2 linked regions of the Chelatococcus sp. YT9 genome follow. The protein of the gene in region 1 interacts with the protein of each later gene in a pairwise test. Links are inferred from orthologs where the notes say so. Each region holds a gene or a part of one and is shown in the gene's direction. Other genes may lie near its edges. The genes, in order: uvrB and uvrA.

What was found.
Region 2: the proteins of uvrB (region 1) and uvrA interact in binary tests that used the Escherichia coli proteins (3 or more experiments, as listed by UniProt). The link is inferred for Chelatococcus sp. YT9 from one-to-one orthologs.

Annotation. Positions count from the first base shown.
Region 1 is NZ_JAHBRW010000001.1:2,423,038-2,434,328, reverse strand. The notes cover bases 4,737-7,941. They hold uvrB (excinuclease ABC subunit UvrB), read left to right. Parts: upstream 4,737-5,059; coding sequence 5,060-7,741; downstream 7,742-7,941. Other genes in these bases: KIO76_RS11045 (hypothetical protein), read left to right, coding at 7,941-7,941; KIO76_RS11055 (hypothetical protein), read left to right, coding at 4,737-4,926. Also shown: KIO76_RS11075 (DUF1800 domain-containing protein), read right to left, coding at 1-129; KIO76_RS11070 (methyltransferase domain-containing protein), read right to left, coding at 429-1,121; KIO76_RS11065 (biliverdin-producing heme oxygenase), read left to right, coding at 1,510-1,986; KIO76_RS11060 (HWE histidine kinase domain-containing protein), read left to right, coding at 1,994-4,546; more of KIO76_RS11055, read left to right, coding at 4,732-4,736; more of KIO76_RS11045, read left to right, coding at 7,942-8,207; KIO76_RS11040 (TIM44-like domain-containing protein), read right to left, coding at 8,288-9,316; KIO76_RS11035 (extensin-like domain-containing protein), read left to right, coding at 9,698-10,738; dapB (4-hydroxy-tetrahydrodipicolinate reductase), read right to left, coding at 10,800-11,291. UniProt on the Escherichia coli protein: The UvrABC repair system catalyzes the recognition and processing of DNA lesions. A damage recognition complex composed of 2 UvrA and 2 UvrB subunits scans DNA for abnormalities.
Region 2 is NZ_JAHBRW010000001.1:56,561-68,149, forward strand. The notes cover bases 3,168-6,670. They hold uvrA (excinuclease ABC subunit UvrA), read left to right. Parts: upstream 3,168-3,551; coding sequence 3,552-6,470; downstream 6,471-6,670. Also shown: gyrA (DNA gyrase subunit A), read right to left, coding at 1-402; KIO76_RS00255 (esterase-like activity of phytase family protein), read left to right, coding at 921-2,030; ssb (single-stranded DNA-binding protein), read right to left, coding at 2,213-2,728; KIO76_RS00270 (DUF1127 domain-containing protein), read left to right, coding at 6,678-6,839; KIO76_RS00275 (hypothetical protein), read left to right, coding at 7,011-7,244; methylenetetrahydrofolate--tRNA-(uracil(54)-C(5))-methyltransferase (FADH(2)-oxidizing) TrmFO, read left to right, coding at 7,277-8,698; KIO76_RS00285 (phytoene/squalene synthase family protein), read right to left, coding at 8,917-9,798; KIO76_RS00290 (Mth938-like domain-containing protein), read right to left, coding at 9,804-10,190; protein translocase subunit SecF, read right to left, coding at 10,202-11,164; protein translocase subunit SecD, read right to left, coding at 11,182-11,589. UniProt on the Escherichia coli protein: The UvrABC repair system catalyzes the recognition and processing of DNA lesions. UvrA is an ATPase and a DNA-binding protein. A damage recognition complex composed of 2 UvrA and 2 UvrB subunits scans DNA for abnormalities.

The DNA of each region.
Region 1 (11,291 bases):
CGCACGGACTTCTGCGCGCAATCTCTCGCGGATGTCATCGGCAATCGCGTCAAGACCATCCGCTCCGACGCCAAGCCCGAAGCGATTGGCTCCAAATACCGCCAGCCGCCTGTCCCGTTCGCTTGCCATACCCTGCTTCTCCGCCACAGAGAGCATTTCGAGGACGGAAGCCTGCCAAAGTGGAGCCCGCGCAGTCGTCCCAGTCCAAGACCGGCATTCCTGCCGCACTGGTTGGCGAATGGCGCCATCCGGTGCACACGCCCCAAGCATTAAACCCGCTCAACACCGCGGCCAACCGCCGATCCAGAGACCAGCATGGTGCCGTTACACCCCATTACCTCAGGATGTCAGGAAGATGAACTTTTCGTCATCTCGCGATTGTGACCGGCCCCAAGAATAGCCAGGCTCCCGCTTGCCCTGGGGCGGCGTCAGATCCGTAAGTCCCCGCGCCGTACTGCGAAAATACTGCTTCCGCCGAACCCATGCCACAGCCGTTCCGGGATATTGGCGTCGCGCAACACATCGGCTGGAAAATTGCGGGTGGCGTCATAGGCGCTGTCCATGTGGAAGAGCATCCCGAGCGTTTCGGCGATGAAGGCGCGCCCGAAATGTCGACGATGGCCATAATCGCCGAATCGCTGCGGATTGATCGTTTCCGGCCGGGTGATCTCCTCCCAGTAGTCGTCTCCGACGATGGGGACCGAGAAGAGCATCACCCCGTCGGGTTTGAGCGACCGGGTGAGCTGGGTCAGCACGACGGTGTAGTTGCAGGCGATATGTTCGAGCACATGGTTGTGCACGATGAGATCGAAGCTGTCGGATTTGAGGTGAAAGCCATCGCGGCAGAGATCAAAGGCACCGACCGGCACGCCGACGTCGGCATAGGCATCCGGCGCGATATCGACGGCGCGATAGTTTTCGCGGCCTATCTCCTGCAATAGCTTTGCGAGCCCGCGCTCCGGCGCGAAATGCAGGATATGCGCGCCTTCAGCGAGGCCTAGCGCCTTTATATGCAAGGCAGCCTTGCGGGTGCGCTCCAGTGAGCCGCAAGCGGCGCAGCGCGCGAGAGGCCGCTTCGGCATGTCGAGGAACGCTGTGCCGCCACAGATATTGCAATGCATTGGGATGTTCCACAGACAGATACTACTGCGAGAGCGAAGTCAGGATCAAAACGCTGGAGCCGAACACGACCAACCTGGCTTCGCAACATACAACATTTTGCGTCACGCACCTTAAAAAAAGCCAAGGCTAAGCTTCCGAATCCTTAGCCGCTGCGTCTTTTTTACCCCCATGCGTTCGAATGTCCGGATCGTCACCTTCACAGGTGACGGCGATGTTGACAAAAGCCCATTGTGACATCAGATGCGGTGACGAGCAGAAAGAAGCGAGATGTCTCAAGCAACGCGGCGGTTCACTTTACGGGAGCAGACCCGTCTCGCTCACGCACGCGTGGACACGCAAGTTGGCTCGTTCGAGCGACTGGAAGACTATATCAGGTATATTCAGGGAATGGCAAAGTTCAGGCTGCCGATCGAGCGCCGCCTGGACCTGACGGCCTGGCCGGAAGCCTGGGGCTCCTGGCGCCCCCGGATGATCGGAAGCTTTCTTCGACAGGATCTGCGCGATCTGGGTCTGCACGCCGATGAGCCGGCAGCCGCGTCAGCGAAAATCTCGAGCGAGGCGGAGCTTCTGGGGACGTTGTACGTTATTATTGGGTCCAATCTCGGAGCCCAAATCCTGTACAAGCGCGCTGATGCAATCGGATTAAGTGAAAACAGAGGCGCCCGGCATCTCTCCGTACAAGCTCGCGGGCTCAACGATTGGCGCGCCTTCACGGCGCTCCTGGATCAGGTCAATCCTATCGATATGGAAGCGACAATAGGGGCTGCACGGGCTGTCTTCGGCGCTGCGGAACGAGCCTTCAGTGAAACGGCGCCCACCGGCACCGATGACATGCGCCGGGGACGACTTGCCGATGCCGTTTAAACGGACAATGGCCCATCGGAGCTCTTCGGTCGACCTGACCAACTGTGACCGGGAGCCAATCCATATACCGGGCAGCATCCAGCCGCATGGTTGCCTACTTGCCTGTGACGTCAACGCGGCCGTCGTGTTACGGCACTCGGCAAACGCTCCCGAGATGCTGGGGCTGTCTGATTCCGACTTGAATAACGCTCCTCTGGATAGCGTTCTCGGCTCCCAAGCCACGCACGCCCTGCGCAATGCCTTGACCACATCGAGCGGAGCGGCTCGACCGTCCCTTCTTTTTGACATTGCCCTAGCGGATGAACGCCGCTTCGATGTTGCCATTCACCGCCACAAGGCCACGGTCGTCATTGAATTTGAGCCGAGGCAGACGGTTGCTTCACCGCTTGAGCTTGCGCGTCAGCTCATCAGTCGCATCAGCGACGTAACTGAAGTCGACAAGCTGATCGACAAGACATCCAAACTGGTCCGCGCGTTGTTGGGCTACGATCGGGTGATGATCTATCGCTTCGAGCAGGACGGTGCCGGCAAGGTCGTCAGCGAAGCAAAGCGGTCGGATCTCGAAAGTTTTCTGGGACAGTATTTTCCAGCCGGCGACATCCCCAAGCAGGCACGCGAGCTCTATCTGCGCAATACAATTCGCATCATTTCCGACGCGAGTGGCTTGCGCGTGCCCATCGTGCCGGAACTCGACGCATCCGGCGAACCGCTCGACCTGTCTTACGCGCACCTGCGCAGCGTCTCGCCTGTCCACTGCGAGTATCTGCGCAACATGGGCGTTGCCGCCTCGATGTCCATTTCGGTCATCATAGACGGAAAGCTTTGGGGTCTTATTGCCTGTCACCACTACACGCCCCGTGTTCTGCCAATGGCGCAGCGGGTTTCCGCCGAGATGTTCGGGGAATTTTTTTCCCTGCACCTGCATGTGCTGAAGCAAAAACGCAAGCTCGAGACGGCAACTACCGCGCGAGATGCGCTCGATCGCTTCTTGCAGGCCGCCTCCCACTACGCGGACATCGAGAGCCTCCTGCGCGACAACCTGCCGGATTTCATGCGGCTGATGCCGTGCAATGGCGTCGGCCTTTGGATGAACGGAACCTGGAACAGCTACGGCACGACCCCACCCCTCGATGCGCTGCCGGAGATCACCAAATTTGTCGGCGATGTCGCGGAGGGAAAAGTCTGGGCCACCCACACTCTGCCGCAACGCCTTCCCTCCGCGGCGGACTATGAGGAGATCGCCTCCGGCCTTCTCGCTATCCCGCTCTCGCAAACGCCGCGCGACTACCTTTTCTTCTTCCGGAAGGAGTTCGTGCAGACACTCGAATGGGCAGGTAACCCTGAGAAATTGTACGCATCCGGGCCCCTCGGTGATCGCCTGACACCCCGCCGCAGTTTCGCGATATGGAAGGAAACCGTCAGGCACCAGTCGCAACCCTGGACGGAGGCAGACAGGGAAATCGCGGAGGCAGCTCGCATCGCCACTGTCGAGGTGGTGCTGCGCCACAACGAGATGATGGCGGAAGAGCGCAACAAGGCTGATGTCCGCCAGCGCATGCTCAACGAGGAGCTCAATCACCGCGTCAAGAACATCCTCGCGGTTATCAAGTCCATCGTGAGCCACCCATCGGCAGATGGCGTGAATCTCGCCGACTATGTGCTGACCCTGAAGGGGCGTATCCAGGCGTTGGCCTTCGCCCATGACCAGATCGTGCGCAGCAACGACGGTGGCATGCTGCTTGACCTTATTACGGCTGAGCTAACGCCCTATCAGCGGCATTCCGCAGAAGTTACTCTTGAGGGACCAGCGGTATGGCTGGACAATCGTTCGTTCTCCGTCATGGCTCTGGTGCTGCACGAACTGGCAACCAATGCCGCAAAATACGGGAGTCTGTCGTCAGCTAAGGGAAGGCTCTTGATTTGCTGGTCGCTCGACCGGGCAGGTGATTTCACCCTCTCCTGGAGCGAACGCGGTGGTCCAGAGGTAAAGCCGCCGAGCCGTCGTGGCTTTGGTACCGCCCTGATCAACCGCAGCATCCCCTATGATCTTGGCGGTCGGAGCGCGGTCTCATACGATCCGAAAGGCTTGCAGGCCGAGTTCGTGCTCCCGGCACGACACGTGAGGAAAGCCCATGAAAGCGGCTCGACGTCCGGCGCGATTGTCCCCCGAGACGGAGACAGGCCGAAACGCGCAGGCTTTATGTCAGATCTCGAAGTCCTCGTCGTCGAAGACCAGATGCTGATCGCGATGGATGTGGAGAACATCCTGGACACGCACGGCGTCACGAACGTGGTGATCACCGGCTCGTCAGCCGAGGCCCTGATCAGGTTGCGCAATCTCACGCCAGACGTGGCCGTTCTGGACGTCAACTTGGGAGACGAAACCTCGATGGCGGTTGCCGAGGAACTGAGCCGTCGCGGCATACCCTTCGTTTTCGCCACAGGCTATGCGGACAGCGCGATGATTCCAGCGGTGTTCAGCGACATCCCGGTTGTCAGGAAGCCCTATGACGGCGAAGTCTTGATGAGCGCGATGTGGGCCGTCATGGCGCCCTCGTGACGGCAAAGATCGCGTCGCCCCATGCCAGGCTGTGGAAGGATTGCCGTTCATTCGGCAGCAACTGCCACGCCTCTTATCTAAGCAACTGCTATCGTTGACATTATTCTGGGCATGGAGGGGCGGGGCATGCGCCTCCGCCTTTCACGCGCAGACGCGCCTCCCCTCCTTTGTACGGGAGAAATTCGATGGCAAGCTCAGGCAGCTTCACTTTGACGGCTCCGTCAAAGGTCGTTTTCATTGTTGCGCTCATTCTGGCGATTATCGCGCTCCTCGTCACTTACGGTATCTTTCCGATACCATTCTTCACCGGTTACGGCTTCGAGACGCTCTTGCTCGGCTTCGTTCTGCTCGTTATCGGGATCGTTTTCAGCGGCATTTAGCTGCAAACGTCCCAAGGGTCGTGACAGCGCGAACGCCGCGCGACGATGCGGCTCGTTCGCGCTGTCCGGGAAAGCGCCGGGGAATGACGTCGACGGTCTTTCCTCGACGAGGAAGTAGGCCCATATTGGGGCCATGGCTCCCAAAACACCCCGCTCCAAGGCTGCGAAACCCCGCGTCCAGCCCCTCAATCCGTTCCTTGCGGATCTCCTCAATCCCGCGATCAATAAAGGTCGCGCCGGACCTGGCGGTGCCGCGTCCGATAGTAATGAGGATCGGGGTGGCTTCGGCGAGGCCCCACAGGCGCGCTTTGAGACGGGTGTCGTATGGACACCAGGCGCGGGCTCCGCATCAGCCAAAAACGGGACGTCCGAGCCGCCCGGAGGCAAGCCCGCGGCCAGAAAGAAGCCCACGGCGCCGGTCCCGCTGAGCAACCCCGAGGGAGCGTCAGGCGTGTCGGCCACGGTCGCAGCCCTCTCGGCCCTGCTGGAGAGCGGCAATCCGCTGTTCAAGAACGGCAAGTTGTGGACGCCTCACCGGCCGGAGAGGCCCGAGAAATCGGAAGGCGGTGTCGCCTTCCGCATGCAATCCGATTTTCAACCGGCGGGCGACCAGCCGGCCGCCATTGCCGAACTCGTCGATGGTATTCGCCGCCAGGAGGCCGATCAGGTTCTGCTCGGCGTCACCGGGTCGGGCAAGACCTTCACGATGGCCAAGGTGATCGAGGAAACGCAGCGCCCGGCGCTCATCCTTGCTCCCAACAAGACGCTGGCCGCCCAGCTGTACGGGGAGTTCAAGAGATTCTTCCCCGATAACGCGGTCGAATACTTCGTCTCCTATTACGATTACTATCAGCCCGAGGCCTATGTGCCCCGGTCGGATACCTACATTGAGAAGGAGTCGTCGATCAACGAACAGATCGACCGCATGCGCCATTCCGCTACGCGCGCCCTGCTCGAGCGCGATGACGTCATCATCGTCGCCTCGGTGTCCTGCATCTACGGTATCGGTTCGGTCGAGACCTATACGGCCATGACCTTCTCGGTAAAGGTCGGCGAGACGATCGAACAGCGGCAGCTGATCGCCGATCTCGTAGCCCTGCAGTACAAGCGCACGGGTGGCGACTTCGGCCGCGGCACCTTCCGCGTGCGCGGCGACGTTATCGAAATCTTCCCGGCCCACTACGAGGACCGCGCCTGGCGTGTCTCCCTCTTTGGAGACGAAGTCGAGTCAATCGTCGAATTCGATCCTCTAACGGGTCAGAAGACGGCCGACCTCGGCTTCGTCAAGGTTTATGCGAATTCACATTATGTGACGCCACGTCCGACACTGATCCAGTCCATCAAGGGCATCAAGGAAGAGCTCAAATGGCGGCTGGAGGAACTCACCCGCATGGGGCGCCTCCTGGAGGCCCAACGGCTGGAGCAGCGCACGACCTTCGATCTCGAAATGTTGGAGGCGACCGGCTCCTGCGCCGGCATCGAGAACTATTCCCGCTATCTGACCGGCCGCCGCCCAGGCGAGCCGCCGCCGACGCTGTTTGAATATCTGCCGGACAACGCGCTCGTCTTCGCCGACGAAAGCCATGTCACCATTCCGCAAATCGGCGGCATGTATCGCGGCGACTTCCGGCGCAAGGCGACGCTGGCCGAATATGGCTTCCGCCTTCCGTCCTGCATGGACAACCGCCCGCTGCGCTTCGAGGAATGGGACGCCATGCGGCCCCAGACCGTGAATGTCTCAGCGACGCCCGGCTCGTGGGAGATGGAGCGGACCGGCGGCGTCTTCGTCGAGCAGGTCATTCGCCCGACCGGCCTCGTCGATCCGCCCGTCGACATCCGCCCCGCCCGCACGCAGGTCGACGATCTGCTCGGCGAAGTCAAGGCGGTGGCCGCACAAGGCTACCGCTCCCTTGTCACGGTGCTGACCAAGCGCATGGCCGAGGACCTCACCGAGTATCTGCATGAGCACGGCGTCCGGGTTCGCTACATGCATTCGGATATCGACACCATCGAGCGCATCGAGATCATCCGCGACTTGAGGCTCGGCGCCTTCGACGTGCTGGTCGGCATCAACCTGCTGCGCGAGGGCCTCGACATTCCCGAATGCGCGCTCGTCGCCATTCTCGATGCGGATAAGGAAGGCTTCCTGCGGTCGGAGACCTCGCTCATCCAGACCATCGGCCGGGCCGCGCGCAATGTCGACGGCCGCGTGATCTGCTATGCCGACAATGTCACAGGCAGCCTTGAACGGGCCATGGCCGAGACGACCCGGCGCCGCGAGAAACAGCTCGCTTACAACGCCGAGCACGGCATCACGCCGCAGTCCATCAAGAAGAACATCGGCGACATCCTCGATTCGGTCTACGAGCGCGATCACGTCAAGGTGGACACCGGCCTCCTGCCGAAGGAGGCGGCCAGTGTGGGCCACAACCTCAAAGCCGTCATGGCGGATCTCGAGAAGCGCATGCGCGAGGCCGCAGCCAATCTCGAATTCGAAACCGCCGCGCGCCTCCGCGACGAGATCAAGCGGCTTCAGGCGACGGAGCTTGCCATCGCGGACGATCCCCTGGCGCGGCAGGAAGACGTGGAAGCCAAGGCCGGGCGCTTTGCGGGATCCCGCAAATATGGGGCCAAAGCGAACCAGCCTCCCGGCATCGATGGTGAGCCACCCACCCGGGCACGCAAGCCGACGCTGGACGAAATGGGACCGCACAACCGCGAGATCCCACTGGGAGCAGAGGAGTTTAAGCCCCGTTCCGTCGCGGATTGGGCCGGCACGTCCAATGTCAAGAAAGGCGGCCGTCGTCGACGCTAGGCTGGTGGCGTGCGCAGCCTACACTTTTAGGATCGCACGCCCCTTCATCACAACTTGCTGATTGTGAAAGAACAATCGATCAGTGTTTTCTATTGAAGGCATGATCCCAATGCCGCAGAGGACACTGATGACGATGAACCCGCCTATTTGTCCCCCCGGTTTCAACACATCGCTATCCAGGATTTTAAGAGCGCTCGCCGTGACCGGGGTTGCCGCGCTGCTTGGCACGGCTGCGGTCCCATCGGCTTTCGCGCAAGCACAGGTTCAGGCCTCCCGCGAAAGTTGCGCCGCTCTCCAGAATCTGGTGCAGCGCCAGGGGCGCGTGATCATCGGAACGGGCCCCTATCTCTACGATACCTATGTAACGAACTGCGCGCCGCGGCAGAGTCAGGTGCCAGCCTACCTCTCGACGCGCGACAACCCGCAATGCTTCGTTGGATATAGCTGCGGCCAAGGCAACGACTGACACCCTCAAGTGCCACTTCGCAAGAAAAAGGCGCCGAACACGGCGCCTTTCCAATTTGGGTTACGAGAGCGGGCTTGAGATCAAGCCTGCTGGATAGCCGCGAGCATCCACTTGCCGCCCTTTGTGCGACGGAATGTCCAGACCTCGGTCGCTTCGGACGGCAACTCCGCATGACCCTCGACGATCTTGTTCGTCTCACGATCAAGCGTGGTGTCGATCAGCGAGAAGCGCATAGCGACGGTCGCATATTCCGCGTCACCCTCGCGCCACGCTTCGGCGAGATCGCCCTGCAGAAGCTTGACGTCCGAGAGGCGGTTGACATGGCCTTCGGCCGCCGTGCTGGCGAGATCCTCGGCCATGAAGGCAACCACTTCCGGGGTGGCCAGGCGGCGCAAGGCGTTCAGGTCCTCATTTGAATAGGCAGCCTGCACATCGATGAGCGTGCGCTCAAAGGCGTCGAAATCTGCCGGCTGAATGTCGAGCTCATCGACGGGGGCTGCCGGAGCAGCAGGAGCCGAGGCTCCGCCGAGGCCACCACCAAGTCCCTTGCCGAGACCACCGAGACCGCCGCCGAGGCCACCAAGGCCGCCGCCTAGCGCGCTGCGGTTCATGCCATTGCCCATGGGGCCGGCACCAGCCATGGCCGGCTCCTGCCGACGGCGGAAGAACCGCATGGCCAACATGACGAGGCCGACGATCAGACCGACCTGGAGGAGAAGGCCAAGGATGGAACCGAGCCCGGACAGGCCACCGAACAGGCCGCTGCCGGACAGAAGGCCGAACAGCCCGGCGCCCAACAGGCCGCCCATCAGGGCTGTGCCGAAGCCGCCGCCGAACAGCCCCGAGCGCTGCGGTGTCGTGGGACGCGCAGCCATGCCGGGCTGCGCAGCATTCGGCTGTGCAGCACTCGGCTGCGTAGTCGAGCGCTGCAGCGGGGCCGATTGGGTCGGCGCGGTCGCTGTTGGCGGCGGTGCGCTATAGGTGCGCGATCCCCTGCTGCCCATGCCACCACCGCGGCCCGCGCGCGCCTCCGCGACACTCGCCGTGACCATCAGGGCAAGCGTGGCGATGGCAACGAAACCACCGCGGCGACCCAAGGTTCTCAACAACGTCGTCTCTCCCGTCGAAATCATCTGGTGCCGGCATTCTGCAAAGCCAGCGTCGTGACCTGCGAACGGCAGGCATAGCCGCCATTCGCTCGATGCATGGAAGATAGGGAACGCGCTCCCCGTTGGGAAGACCTCCTCCGCATGTTTTTCATGATTCTGCGATGCTTTCGTGAGGTCTCGTCGTCACGGACGTAAAGGACGCGCGATGTCCACCCGACTTCTTGAGAAGATCGGCCGCAGGGAAAGTCCGCTGTTCCTGGCAGAACTGTGAGGGGACAGGCGGAATGCCCGTGCTGCGGTGAGCCAGGCCGCGTTGAGATTCCGTTAGGACAATGCTCGCATTCTTCAAGCCTTACAGTGACAGCGCGCGGAGTAATGCGTATGGCGCGCCGCCCCTCTATCCATCCGCCCTCATGGAAGCTGGGCGGGTCCATACTGGTGGTCCTGGCCCTCGCGGGATGCGGGTTGTTCGTTATCGAAAAGCGAGCAGCCTGGCGTGGCGAGGCTGAAGTTGCATGTCTCGCGACGCACAAGGATGTGCGCGCATCCGCCTATTTCGAGCAAGCCAAGGCGATTTCCGGTCCTGGCGCGTGCGGCATGGATTATCCGTTTCGCGTGAGTGCTTTCGGTGAAGGTAGCATCACGCTGAAATCCCGCGCCCTGCTCGCTTGTCCGGCGATCACGACGACCGATCGCTGGTTCGCCGAAATCGTGCAGCCGGCCGCGATGCTCTATTTTGGCCAGCCGGTCACGGGCGTCAACGCGGGCTCCTACAACTGCCGTAGCATGAACAACAAGGCAGGGGCGCCTCGTTCCGAACATTCCTACGGCAACGCGGTCGACATCATGTCACTGACATTCGCCGACGGGCGCGTGATCACCATTCTCAAGGGGTGGCGCGGCGCGCCGGAGGAGCAGGAATTCCTGCGCGAAATCTTCGTGGGCTCCTGCCGCTATTTCTCGACGGTGCTTGGCCCGGGCGCCGATGCCCACCACAATGATCATTTCCATCTGGATCTGGCGCGCCATAATAAGGGGCGCACGATCTGCAAGCCTGTGATCAAATTTGTGCCGCGCATCGATCCCGACCGACCGATGTCGTACAGCGCACCGATGGCGGCGACCGGCATGATGCCCGGCAACGCGCCGACGGCCTCGCCGTCCCAGTTCGAGATACCCGCTGAAAGGCCTCTTCCTGATCATGGACCAGACGAAGAGGGCGCCGATATCCCGACATCCGGTCTGGCGCCAGCTGCGCCGCCCATGGCACTTTCATCGCCCGATCCGGCTCCCCGTACCAGCGATCCCAGAGTGCCATCCTACGCGCCAGCCACAGCCTACAGCCCGGCGCCCTATTCGCCCCCGCCGCGTCGCCTCTCGCCCGAGATGGACCTGCGGCCGCCAGGACTGATCGGACGCTGACGCGGCCCATAAAGCGCAGCAGGCCGCGGCGGGACGTTGCCGCTCACACGGCTGTCCATCCCTAGGACATCAAACTGTCGAGCCCGCGCCGGAGACCCGGCTGTTCCGCGACACGCCGCGCCGCCAGGAGAGTGCCTGCAACATACGGTGCCGCGGACGAGCCGGCGTCGTGGCGAATGAGCAAACGTTCGTCCGGCAGTCCGAAATGAGCCTCGCAGGACAGCACGTAGCCGGGAAGACGCAGGGAGTGCACCTGCACGGGAACGGGCGCGCCGATACTGGCGCCGCGCGTTTCCTTGAGTCCGGAGAGATCGGCGATGGGCTTCGCCGTGCCCGCTTGGCGCGCCTCTCCCAGCACTTCCGCGAGCTCGCGTCCCGTTCCCGAGGGAACGTCGGGCTTCGAGGCGGCTGCATAGTCGACGATTTCGACATCGGGGACGTAGCGGGCCGCTTCCAGCGCAAAGCGCTTAAGCAAGGTAGCCGTGATGGAAAAATTGCCGGCTGCGATGACGCCGACATGCGCCTTGCGGGCCGCAGCTTCGATCTCGCCGTA
Region 2 (11,589 bases), 2.4 Mb from region 1 along the record:
GGGCTTGGCGAGACGCACCTCGGTGTAGCGCATGGCCGCCGGCGGGTCGGCATCGACAGAGCCGAAGTTCCCCTGCCCGTCCAAAAGCGGCAGGCGCATGGAAAAGTCCTGCGCCATGCGCACCAGCGCGTCATAGATCGACTGGTCACCGTGCGGGTGATATTTACCGATCACATCACCGACCACGCGCGCCGACTTGCGATAAGGTTTGTCGGGCGTATAGCCGTTTTCGTACATGGAATAGAGGATGCGGCGGTGCACCGGCTTGAGTCCGTCGCGCACATCCGGCAAGGCGCGGCTCACGATCACGCTCATGGCGTAATCGAGATAGCTGCGCTTCATCTCATCGGAGATCGACACCAGAGCGATGTCGCCGCCGATCTTCTCGTCATCATCTGCCAAGAGAGAATTCCAACAAAAATCTCAGGAAGGGGCTTTTGGAGCGTCCCGAACGGATCCCGTCCGCAATGAGGGGCAGCCTATGCCACGATAGCCATTCCATTCAGGCCCCAGCCCAGCGGCCGTGCCCCGTCCGCATGATGGGGAAACGCACCTGATTCAACGAGTTCATGAGCGATCTCATCGAAAAAAGGGATGCACTTTACCAGTACCAAGCTCTAGCGCATCCGTCCGTGAAAAGCCAGCATTGAGGCCCCCTGTTCACGATTTAATTATCGATATATATCAATATCTTATCCATTGCGGGTAATTCGGTCTGCATCCACGCGCCGCTCTCGCGACGCCCAGCCACCGATTTCGATGATTCGCGACGCATTTTTCGTGGAGGTTCGTCGCCTGGAAAAGCCGCTTGAAGCACATCGCGAGGCTTCCTGGGCTGTCACCGGACCGTCGCCGGATCGGCCTACGGTCGCGCTCGTCAATGTGCCAAGGTCGCTGGGAACGGGCCCGGAGGAACAGCTATGTTGAGATCATGCCTCCTTCTTCCGGCTGCCGTTCTGGCCAGCTTCATCCCTGCGGCTCTCGCCGCCGAAAACATGTCCGGCACCCTGACGCTACGCTTCATCGGCGAGAAGAGCATTCGAGCTCCTCTCGACGTGGACGGAACGCGGGTCGGCGGGCTCTCCGGGCTCGCTTTCGACGCAGCCAGCGGACGCTGGATCGCTCTCAGTGACGATCGCTCGGAGAAGGCGCCCGCTCGCTTCTACAAGCTGACGCTCGACTATGACGCCTCGGGCTTTCGCGCGGTGACAATCGACCAGGCCGTGCCCCTTCGTGACGCCGATGGGAAGCCATTCCCGACACGACGTGTCGACCCGGAGGCGCTGCGCCTCGATCCGGGAAGTGGCGCGCTCTACTGGACGAGCGAAGGGGACGCGACCGCCGGGATCGACCCCGTGCTGCGGGCCAGCACCGCTGACGGGCACCATCTGCGCGAGATCCCGCTGCCTGCCCGCTACCGCGTCAGCACCGATGGCAAACGCGGGCCGCGCAACAATCTCGCCTTTGAAGGACTGGCGCTGACCCCGGACGCGGGAACATTGATCGCGGCGCTGGAGAATGCGCTGGTTGAGGACGGCCCTAAGGCCTCACTGACTGAAACCAGCCCTGTACGTGTTTCCACCTTCAACATGGTATCCGGACAGGCCGGCCCCGAATGGGTCTATGTCACGGATCCGATCCGCATGGCCCCTGCCAAGCCCGGCGGCTTCGCAGACAATGGCGTCTCCGACATTCTCGCTCTCGACGAAGGATCCCTGCTCGTCATGGAACGCGGCTACAGCGCGGGCAAAGGAAACGATATCCGTCTTTACCGTGCGGACCGGCGGAATGCGACCGACGTTTCCGCCATCGACGCTCTTTCCGGCGCAAGCTGGGTGCCGCTCGCGAAAACGCTGGTCCTGGATCTTGCCACCCTCGGCACAGCGCTCGACAACTTCGAGGGCATGGATTTCGGCCCCCGGCTGAATAACGGCAACCGCACGCTGGTGATCGTCTCCGACGACAATTTCAACGAGGCGCAGACCACGAAATTCCTGGCCTTCGAGGTCATCGAAACAGGCGGGACATAAGGCCTATCGACATTCACGCTCTTGGCGCGGATGTAATGCGGCCTCATCCGGACGTTACCGCTCCAACAGGACGGCGCCGTGTAACGGAAGGTGGGCCCCTTGGGCCGTACCGTTACCGGATCCCGGCGCGAGCCCGCGCTCGTCCCAGATGACGTCGCGGGCTATCGATGCGTGTTGTTGGGCTAGAACGGAATATCGTCGTCAAGGTCACTGGCGTATTTTGAACCGCCGCTCGCGGCCGGGCGCCGGTCCGGGGAGCGCTGCTCCATGGGCGAGGCCCGACCAAAGTCGCCTCCACGCGAGCCCCCATAGCTGTCGTCCTCAATGGCCCCACCGCCTTCGCCGCCGCGGCTGTCGAGAATCGTGAGCTCGCCGCGAAAGCGCTGCAGCACGATCTCCGTCGTGTAGCGCTCCTGACCATCTTTGTCCTGCCATTTGCGGGTCTGCAGCTGCCCCTCGAGGTAAACCTTCGATCCCTTGCGCAGATATTGCTCGGCGATCTTCGCGAGATTTTCGTTGAAGATCACTACACTATGCCATTCCGTGCGCTCCCGGCGCTCACCGGTGGCCTTGTCACGCCAAGTCTCCGAGGTGGCGATGCGCAGGTTGACGACGGGGTCGCCCGAGCCGAGCCGACGAGTCTCGGGGTCGCGCCCGAGATTCCCCACCAGAATAACCTTATTGACGCTGCCTGCCATCACGGACCTCCACGGCCAAGCCGAACCAACTAATCACGAACGCAGCCACACAGTCGGAAACCAATCGGGCGCATAAGAGCTACCCAGGCTCTCCTGACGTGGGCACCGGGATTTGGCTCAGCAAATTCCAAAGCCTACACTTGGTCCGGACACTAGCCGATCATCCCCGCTGCCGTCGCCCGAAGGCACCGGCTTGTCCACATGCAATGGCAGCCGTGATGACAACCCGCAACACGCCCGAACCGCGGCGCGATAAAATGTTCCCTTTCTGTTCTAGACAGAATATCCAAAGTCTGCAACTCTCCGTGAGCCAGAAAAACTCATCGACCAGTCCGGGAACGGAGCCGTAGCGTCGGCATGGGCGCTCCGGTGAGATCCTGGTCGGCAGGATGTGGGGATTGCGGAGGCTAACCCGTGATCGGCCCAACCAGCGTGCCTGACCGCAGCGCCCGTGTCCGGGGATTTCCCGTCAGATACGCAGCCACTGGCATAAATGGAGTGGAAGGCCCATGTAGTTGCCCGAACCTGCCCTTGAATACGGGGTTACGATCTCGTCCTTCCCGCAAGCGACAAGCCATGCGAGAAGAACGGGCTCATTCTTCAAGTCGTTCGTCGTTCAGCGCTCCAGGCGCCGTCCGCTCCTGTCGATCCCACTTGTCCGTTGAGAGCCATGGCTCAGAAATCGAAGAAGAATCCCGCAGCCACCGTTTCCGCGGCGGCCAAGTCACTGGCTCCCGAGGCGCCGGCCGCCAAGGCACGGACCGCGAAGGAACCCGCGGCCGAGACATCCGTCGCGGGGATCTCCGTCGCGAGGTCTGCAGTCATGCTGCCCGAAAGCAAGCGCCTCCGTCATGACGGCCCGACGCGCATGCTCACCATTCGCGGAGCGCGGGAGCACAATCTCAAGAACGTCGACCTCGCGGTTCCGCGAGACAAGCTGGTCGTCTTCACGGGCCTTTCCGGGTCGGGCAAATCCTCACTCGCTTTTGACACGATCTACGCAGAGGGCCAGCGGCGGTACGTCGAATCGCTTTCAGCCTACGCTCGGCAGTTCCTCGAGATGATGCAGAAGCCGGACGTCGACGAGATCGACGGTCTGTCGCCCGCGATCTCCATCGAGCAGAAGACCACGTCGAAAAACCCGCGCTCGACCGTCGGCACCGTCACTGAAATCTATGACTACATGCGCCTTCTCTGGGCGCGCGCCGGCGTGCCTTATTCCCCGGCCACCGGCCTGCCCATCGAGAGCCAGACCGTCAGCCAGATGGTCGACCGCATCCTGGCCTTGCCGGAAAAGACGCGCCTCTACCTGCTCGCGCCGGTGGTGCGAGGCCGCAAGGGCGAGTATCGCAAGGAACTTGCGGACTTCATGAAGCGCGGCTTCCAGCGCGTGAAGATCGACGGGACCTATTACGAGATCGCCGACGCACCCAATCTCGACAAAAAGCTGAAGCACGACATCGATGTGGTGGTTGATCGCGTCGTCGTTCGCCCCGATATCGCCGCGCGCCTCGCGGAGTCGCTGGAGACGGCGCTGGAGCTCGCCGAAGGCATCGCGGTTATCGAATTTGCCGATGAAACAGACGCCAAAGGCAGTCCACGCCGCGATGTGCTCTCGTCGAAATTCGCCTGCCCGGTGTCCGGTTTCACGATCCCGGAGATCGAGCCGCGGCTTTTCTCCTTCAACAATCCCTACGGCGCCTGCCCGGTCTGCGACGGGCTCGGGCATGAGATGCGGATCGATCCCGACCTCGTGGTGCCGGATCATACACTGACATTGCGCGGCGGCGCGATCGCTCCTTGGGCGCGCTCGACGTCGCCCTATTACGGCCAGACGCTCGACGCACTGGCGCGCCACTATGGTTTCTCCGTCACGAAGCCGTGGAGCGAGCTTCCGGACAAGGCGCGGGACGTCATCCTTTACGGCAGCGGCTCGACCTCGGTGCGCTTCTCTTACGAGGACGGACTGCGCGCCTACGAGGTCAACAAGCCCTTCGAGGGCGTGATCTCAAACCTCGAACGCCGCTGGAAAGAAACCGAAAGCGACTGGGCACGCGAGGAGATCGGCCGCTTCATGAGCGAGACGCCCTGCGCGGCCTGCGGGGGGCACCGGCTCAAACCGGAAGCGCTCGCGGTCAAAGTGGGCCGTCATCACATCAGCGAGGTGGCGCAACTGTCCGTGCGCGCTGCCCGGGACTGGTTCGATGCCGTTCCTGATCAGCTCAACGCCAAGCAGAACGAGATCGCCGGTCGTATCCTCAAGGAGATCCGCGACCGTCTGGTGTTTCTGCTGGACGTCGGCCTCGACTATCTCACCCTGGCGCGAGCCTCCGGCACCCTCTCGGGCGGCGAGAGCCAGCGCATCCGTCTGGCGAGCCAGATCGGCTCGGGGCTCACGGGCGTGCTCTACGTGCTCGATGAACCGTCGATCGGCCTGCACCAGCGCGACAACGAGCGGCTGCTGCAGACCCTGAAGCGGCTACGTGACCTCGGCAACACGGTCATCGTCGTCGAACACGATGAAGACGCCATCCTGACGGCCGATTATGTGGTCGATGTCGGGCCGGGTGCGGGCATCCATGGCGGCGAGATCGTCGCGCAGGGTACGCCCGACGAAATCCTCGCCAATCCAGCCTCTCTGACTGGCCGCTATCTCACCGGCGAACTCGGCGTGCCGCTGCCGGCGAAGCGCCGCAAGCCGCAGAAAGGGCGCGAGCTCACCATTACCGGAGCGCGCGGCAACAACCTCAAGGACGTGACCGCTTCATTTCCGCTCGGCACCTTCACCTGTGTCACGGGTGTGTCCGGAGGCGGCAAGTCGACGCTCGTCATCGACACGCTCTACAAGGCCGTGGCGCGGCGGTTGAATAACGCTCTTGAGCATCCCACGCCGTTCGAGGCCATCGAGGGCTTGGAACATCTCGACAAGGTCATCGACATCGACCAGTCGCCGATCGGCCGCACGCCACGGTCGAACCCGGCGACCTATACCGGCGCGTTCACGCCGATCCGCGAATGGTTTGCCGGCCTGCCCGAAGCCAAGGCGCGCGGTTATCAGCCGGGACGTTTCTCCTTCAACGTCAAGGGCGGACGCTGTGAAGCCTGCCAGGGCGACGGCGTCATCAAGATCGAGATGCACTTCCTGCCCGACGTCTACGTCACCTGCGACGTCTGCAAGGGCAAGCGTTATGACCGCGAGACGCTGGAGGTGAAGTACCGCCAGCGCTCCATAGCCGACGTGCTCGATATGACGGTCGACGAGGCCCGCGACCTGTTCCATGCCGTGCCGGCAATCCGCGACAAGATGGAAACGCTGTCGCGCGTCGGCCTTGGCTACATCAAGGTTGGGCAGCAGGCGACCACACTGTCGGGCGGCGAGGCGCAACGGGTGAAGCTGTCCAAGGAACTGTCGAAGCGCGCTACCGGACGGACTCTCTATATCCTCGACGAACCGACCACCGGCCTGCATTTCCACGATGTGGCGAAGCTGATGGAGGTCCTCCATGAGCTCGTCGAGCAGGGCAACACCGTCATCGTGATCGAGCACAACCTCGAGGTCATCAAGACGGCCGACTGGGTCATCGACATGGGGCCTGAAGGCGGCGACGGCGGCGGCACCATTGTGGCGCAGGGAACGCCGGAGACGATTGCCAAATCTTCGAGCAGTCATACGGGCAAATTTCTGGCAGAGGTCCTCGAGAGGCGCCCACTTCGCACACGCAAACAAGCGGCTGCGGAATAGCTCCGTGCCGCGATTTCGCCGTTTTTGCGGAATTTCGACCCAAATGTAACTAAATCCTTACCCTGCTGACGCCTTCGTCATGCTCCCCACGCATGACTGTCATACAGAATCTCCCCTGCCTGAAATCGAGGCAAAGGCCTATATGCTGCATCGCAACAAGGCGAGATCGGCAGCATCCGCTAAGCCCCTCGCCGTCAGGAGATTAAAATGATCGTCACGCATATCCTCGCTAAGATCCGCAGCTACCTGCGCTACCGCGACACCGTCCGCGAGCTTTCTCGTCTGTCGGACCGCGAACTCAACGATCTCGGCCTGTCCCGTTGGGATATCCCCTTCATTGCGCGCAAGCACACGAAGGTCGGCGCCTGATCGTCGGGATCACTCACAAGATCCTGGCTCGTAACGCCCGCCCGTTTGGCGGGCGTTCGTGTTTTGAGACTACGAACGCGCCGGATGCTCCCAGCGCGCCTTCAATAAGCCGTGACATCGCTGTTTGTCGCTGCCGCCGACAAAGCCCGGCTGATGTTACGGAGAACGACCATGACAAAGATATACGCTGTCGATGAAGCTGGCAGGCGCACGCTCATCCCATCCCGCCTGGTGGTCGTCGAGACAGCGGCTGGTGATCACATGAAGATCGAGGCCGGCATGCACCGCTTGGGAGAGGTCACGCTCTTAGCCGAGGCGGATCCGGCCCGCGCCGCGGTGCTGGCAGTGCGCAGCGGCGGTTGCAATGTCCTCCATATAACGCTCGAACGACTGAACAAATCTTGACGATGGCCAAGCCACCCGACACATAGGGCGGCATGACGCTTCAACCAACTCACATCATCGGCGGTGGCCTCGCCGGCTCCGAAGCCGCCTGGCAGATCGCCCAGTCGGGCCAACGCGTCATTCTCCATGAGATGCGGCCGACCACGGCGACGCCCGCCCACAAGGGCGAGGGCCTGGCGGAGCTCGTCTGCTCCAACTCCTTCCGCTCCGACGACGCCGAAACGAACGCTGTCGGCCTTCTCCATCAGGAGATGCGTGGGCTGTCCTCGCTCATCATGACAATGGCAGACCGTCACCAGGTGCCGGCCGGAGGCGCATTGGCCGTCGACCGTGAAGGCTTTTCCGCCGCTGTCACCGCCGCTCTCGCGAACCACCCGAATGTCCACATCGCCCGGGCAGAGGTCTCCGGACTGCCGCCGGAGGACTGGGGCGAAACCATCATCGCCACAGGTCCCCTCACCTCTCCGTCCCTGGCGGATGCCATCAGGGCGCTCACCGGCGAGGGGGAACTCGCGTTCTTCGATGCCATCGCCCCCATCATCCATCGCGATTCCATCAATATGGACATCGCCTGGGCGCAATCGCGCTATGACAAGGCCGGTCCGGGCGGCACGGGAGCCGACTATCTCAATTGCCCCATGACCCGCGAGGAATACGAGGCCTTCGTTGATGCCTTGCTCGCAGGTGAAACCAGCGACTTCCGCGAATGGGAGAAGGATACCCCCTACTTCAATGGTTGCCTGCCGATCGAGGTCATGGCCGCGCGCGGACGTGAAACGCTGCGGCACGGGCCCATGAAGCCGGTTGGCCTCACCAACCCGCGCAACCCCGACGAAAAACCCTATGCCATCGTGCAGTTGCGGCAGGACAATGCCCTTGGCACGCTTTTCAACATGGTGGGCTTCCAGACGAAGCTCCGCCACGGCGCGCAGGTGGATGTGCTGCGCATGATCCCCGGCCTGGAGCGCGCGGAATTCGCGCGTCTCGGAGGGCTGCACCGGAACACCTTCCTCAACTCCCCTAAGCTTCTCGATCCGCGCCTGCGCCTGAAGGCCCTGCCACGCCTGCGATTTGCCGGGCAGATCACCGGCTGCGAAGGGTATGTGGAGAGCGCAGCCATCGGGCTGATCGCCGGTCGGCTTGCGGCGGCTGAGCGCGAGGGGGGCGGCGAGATCACAATGCCGCCGGCGACGACCGCCCTCGGCGCCCTCATCAACCACATAACCGGCGGGCACATCGCGGCAATCGACGCTGGACCGCAGTCCTTCCAGCCGATGAACGTCAATTTCGGCCTGTTCCCGCCACTCGAAGGCGCGATCAAGAGCCCCGACGGCAAACGCCTGCGCGGCCCCGCCAAGGCCGTCGCCAAAAAGAAGGCGTTGACCGACAGGGCAAGGGCTGATTTTGCGCGCTGGCGAGCGACGTTGCCGGAACCTGCGGTGGCCGCGATCTGATCGATCAGCGGCGAAATTTAGAATGCGCCGCGTCTTGAGCCACTCCCGCCGTCATTCCGGGTCCTCCAGTGAGCGAGGAGCCGGACCCATAGGCACGGGACAAGAAGACACGCCGACTCAGAGGGTTTCCGGCTTGCCGTCGTGCTCGTCGATTCCGGGTTTGGGCTATCGGCTCGCCTCGGAATGACTAGGTGGCTCGGTATGAGATCAGCTAAGTTCTAGCGCAACCGCCGCGAAGCGCGCCACAGCAGCCATTGTTTGCGCCATTGCGGGAGGTCGACGATCGACCGATACGGGTCATAGTCGCGCCGCTCAAATTCCCTGAGATAAGCTGGTACAAGCATCGCCGGCAGATAAACCGGCCGGACGCGCGCCGGCACTTGAGCGAGCCCATCGAGGCCGGCGCGATAGTGCCGTTCCGCTAGACCGCGCATGGCTGCGATGACCCTCCCAAGGCCCGGCGTCCGCTCGCCGGCCAAGAGCTCCGATGCCGCCATCCCGGCTTCCGCCAGGATATCCGCCGGTACATAGACCTGACCGCGCCTGAGATGCCAGGGCAAGGCCCTGAGTAAACCGGTCACCGCCTGAGCCACACCGAGGTGCCCGGCGGCATCGGCCGCGCCCGCGTCGCCGCCATCGGCCAAGATCAGCGAAGCGAGCCGCAGCAGCGCCGAGCTGGTCTCCCCGCTGTAGCCCTCGAGATCGCTGGTCGGCCCCATCGGATCGTCATAGAGGTCGAAGATCCGCGCATCGATCAGATCAAGAAGGGCCTGCTGCGGTAGTCGGAAGCGCGCGACGGTCGCAAGCAGGGCAGCAACGACAGGATGGGCGGCGACATCGCCGCGCGCCTCCTCCTCACCAAGTGCATCCCGCCACCACTGGTAGCGAAGCTCCCCCGGCAGTGGTGAGTTCACCAATTCCCTGACGCGCGCGATTTCATGGCTGAAAGCGTAGAGCGCGAAGCAATAGCGCCTCTTGTCGGCCGGAATGAACAGGCCTGCGAGGAAGCGATCGATATCGTTGTCGCGGACGAGTTGCTCGCAATGGGAAAACGCTGGCGCCAGGGTAGTTTCGTCGCCCGGGCCAGCCCAGTCGGCCATCATGTCTAGCTTACCGCGATCAGCGCGGCCGCGACATGACGGTCTTCGGCGAGCAGTACGTTGTAGGTGCGGGCCGCGGCCCCAGTCTGCATGACGTCGACTTTAAGGCCCGCCTCGCTGAGGGCCTGCCGGATAGCGGGTGCCAGCGGAACCATGTCCGAGCCCGTACCTATCAACAGGAGTTCGATATCCGCCGCCTCGGCGATGACCGGCGCGAAATGGTCGATCCGAAGCTCATCCGCATCCGTGACCTCCCAGGCTTTGATGCCGGACGGCAAGGTCAGGATGGAGCCGCGGTGTGACATCTCGGCGAAGCGGAAACCGCCGTTGCCGTAGGCGTCGAGCTTGAAGCGGCCGGGAACGAAACCGTCGTAACGTCGGCTCTCGGCCATTACACTCTCCGTCAGGATGCCGGGCGCGGCGCCTTCTTGCTGTCGGATGCGGGCGCCGGAGCCGCCGGAGCTGGCGCGCGCGCACTGCGCATGCCGAGATAGATCAGCACAGGCGTGGAGACATACATTGCGGAATAGGTGCAGACGAAGACGCCGAACAGCATGACCTGCGCAAAGCCCTGAATGGCCTCTCCGCCGACCACCACCAGCGCGACCAGCGAGAGAATCGTCGTGGTCGCGGTCATCGAGGTGCGCGAGAGGGTAGAATTCACGGACAGGTCGAGCAGCTCCTCGATAGGCATGGTCTTGTATCGCCGCAGAAGTTCGCGCGTCCGGTCGAACACCACGACTGTTTCGTTCAACGAATAGCCCACGATGGTCAGAATCGCGGCTATCGAGGTCATATTGAACTCGATCTGCGTGATGACGAAGAACCCGACCGTCAGAAGGATGTCGTGCATCGTGCCGATGATGGCGCCGATGGCAAAGGTGAGCTCGAAGCGGAACCAGAGATAGGCAAGCACCGCGATGATGGCGAGCACGACGCCGAGCGTGCCGGATTGCACCAGCTCACCCGAAACGCGGGGCCCGACCGTCTCGACCCGACGGAACTCATAGTCCTTCTCGAACACATCACGCGTCTTCTGGACCACCGTTCCCTGTGCCTCTTCGCCGCCCTCCTGAATGGGGAAGCGAATTGACACACCGCCGGCATTGCCGAACTCCTGCACCTCCGGCGTGCCGAAGCCGAAGCCCTCGGCCGCCTCGCGGATGGCGCCGACATCGGCCTTGCCCGAGCGGGCCTGGATCTCGACGAGAGTACCGCCTTTGAAGTCGATGCCGAAGTTCAGCCCGATCGTCAGGGCAAGGATAACGGTGATAACCGATATCGCAGCCGAAAACGGGATCGTGACGCGCCGAAAGCGGACGAAGCGGAACTTTGTGTTGTCGGGGACGATGCGGATCAGGCGCACGCGCGAAAAGCTCCGGTTCAGAACGGCAGTTGTTTCGGCCTGGCGACGCGGTACCACAACGCGATCATCATGCGCGTCATGGTCACCGCGGTGATCACCGTGGTCAAAATACCGAGGATAAAGACGACAGCAAAGCCGCGCACGGGTCCTGATCCCAGGAAGAACAGGATCAAGGCGGCGATCAACATCGTGGAATTGGAATCGAAGATCGTCGCGAAGGCCCGGGTGAAGCCCGCATCGATCGCCGAGATGATCGACCGGCCGCCATGGGCCTCCTCCCTGATACGCTCATAGATCAGCACGTTGGAATCGACTGCGGTGCCGATGGTCAGCACGATGCCCGCGATGCCCGGCAATGTAAGCGTCGCGCCAAGCAATGACATCAGGGCCAGGATGAAGACCACATGGACCAGCAGGGCGATGTT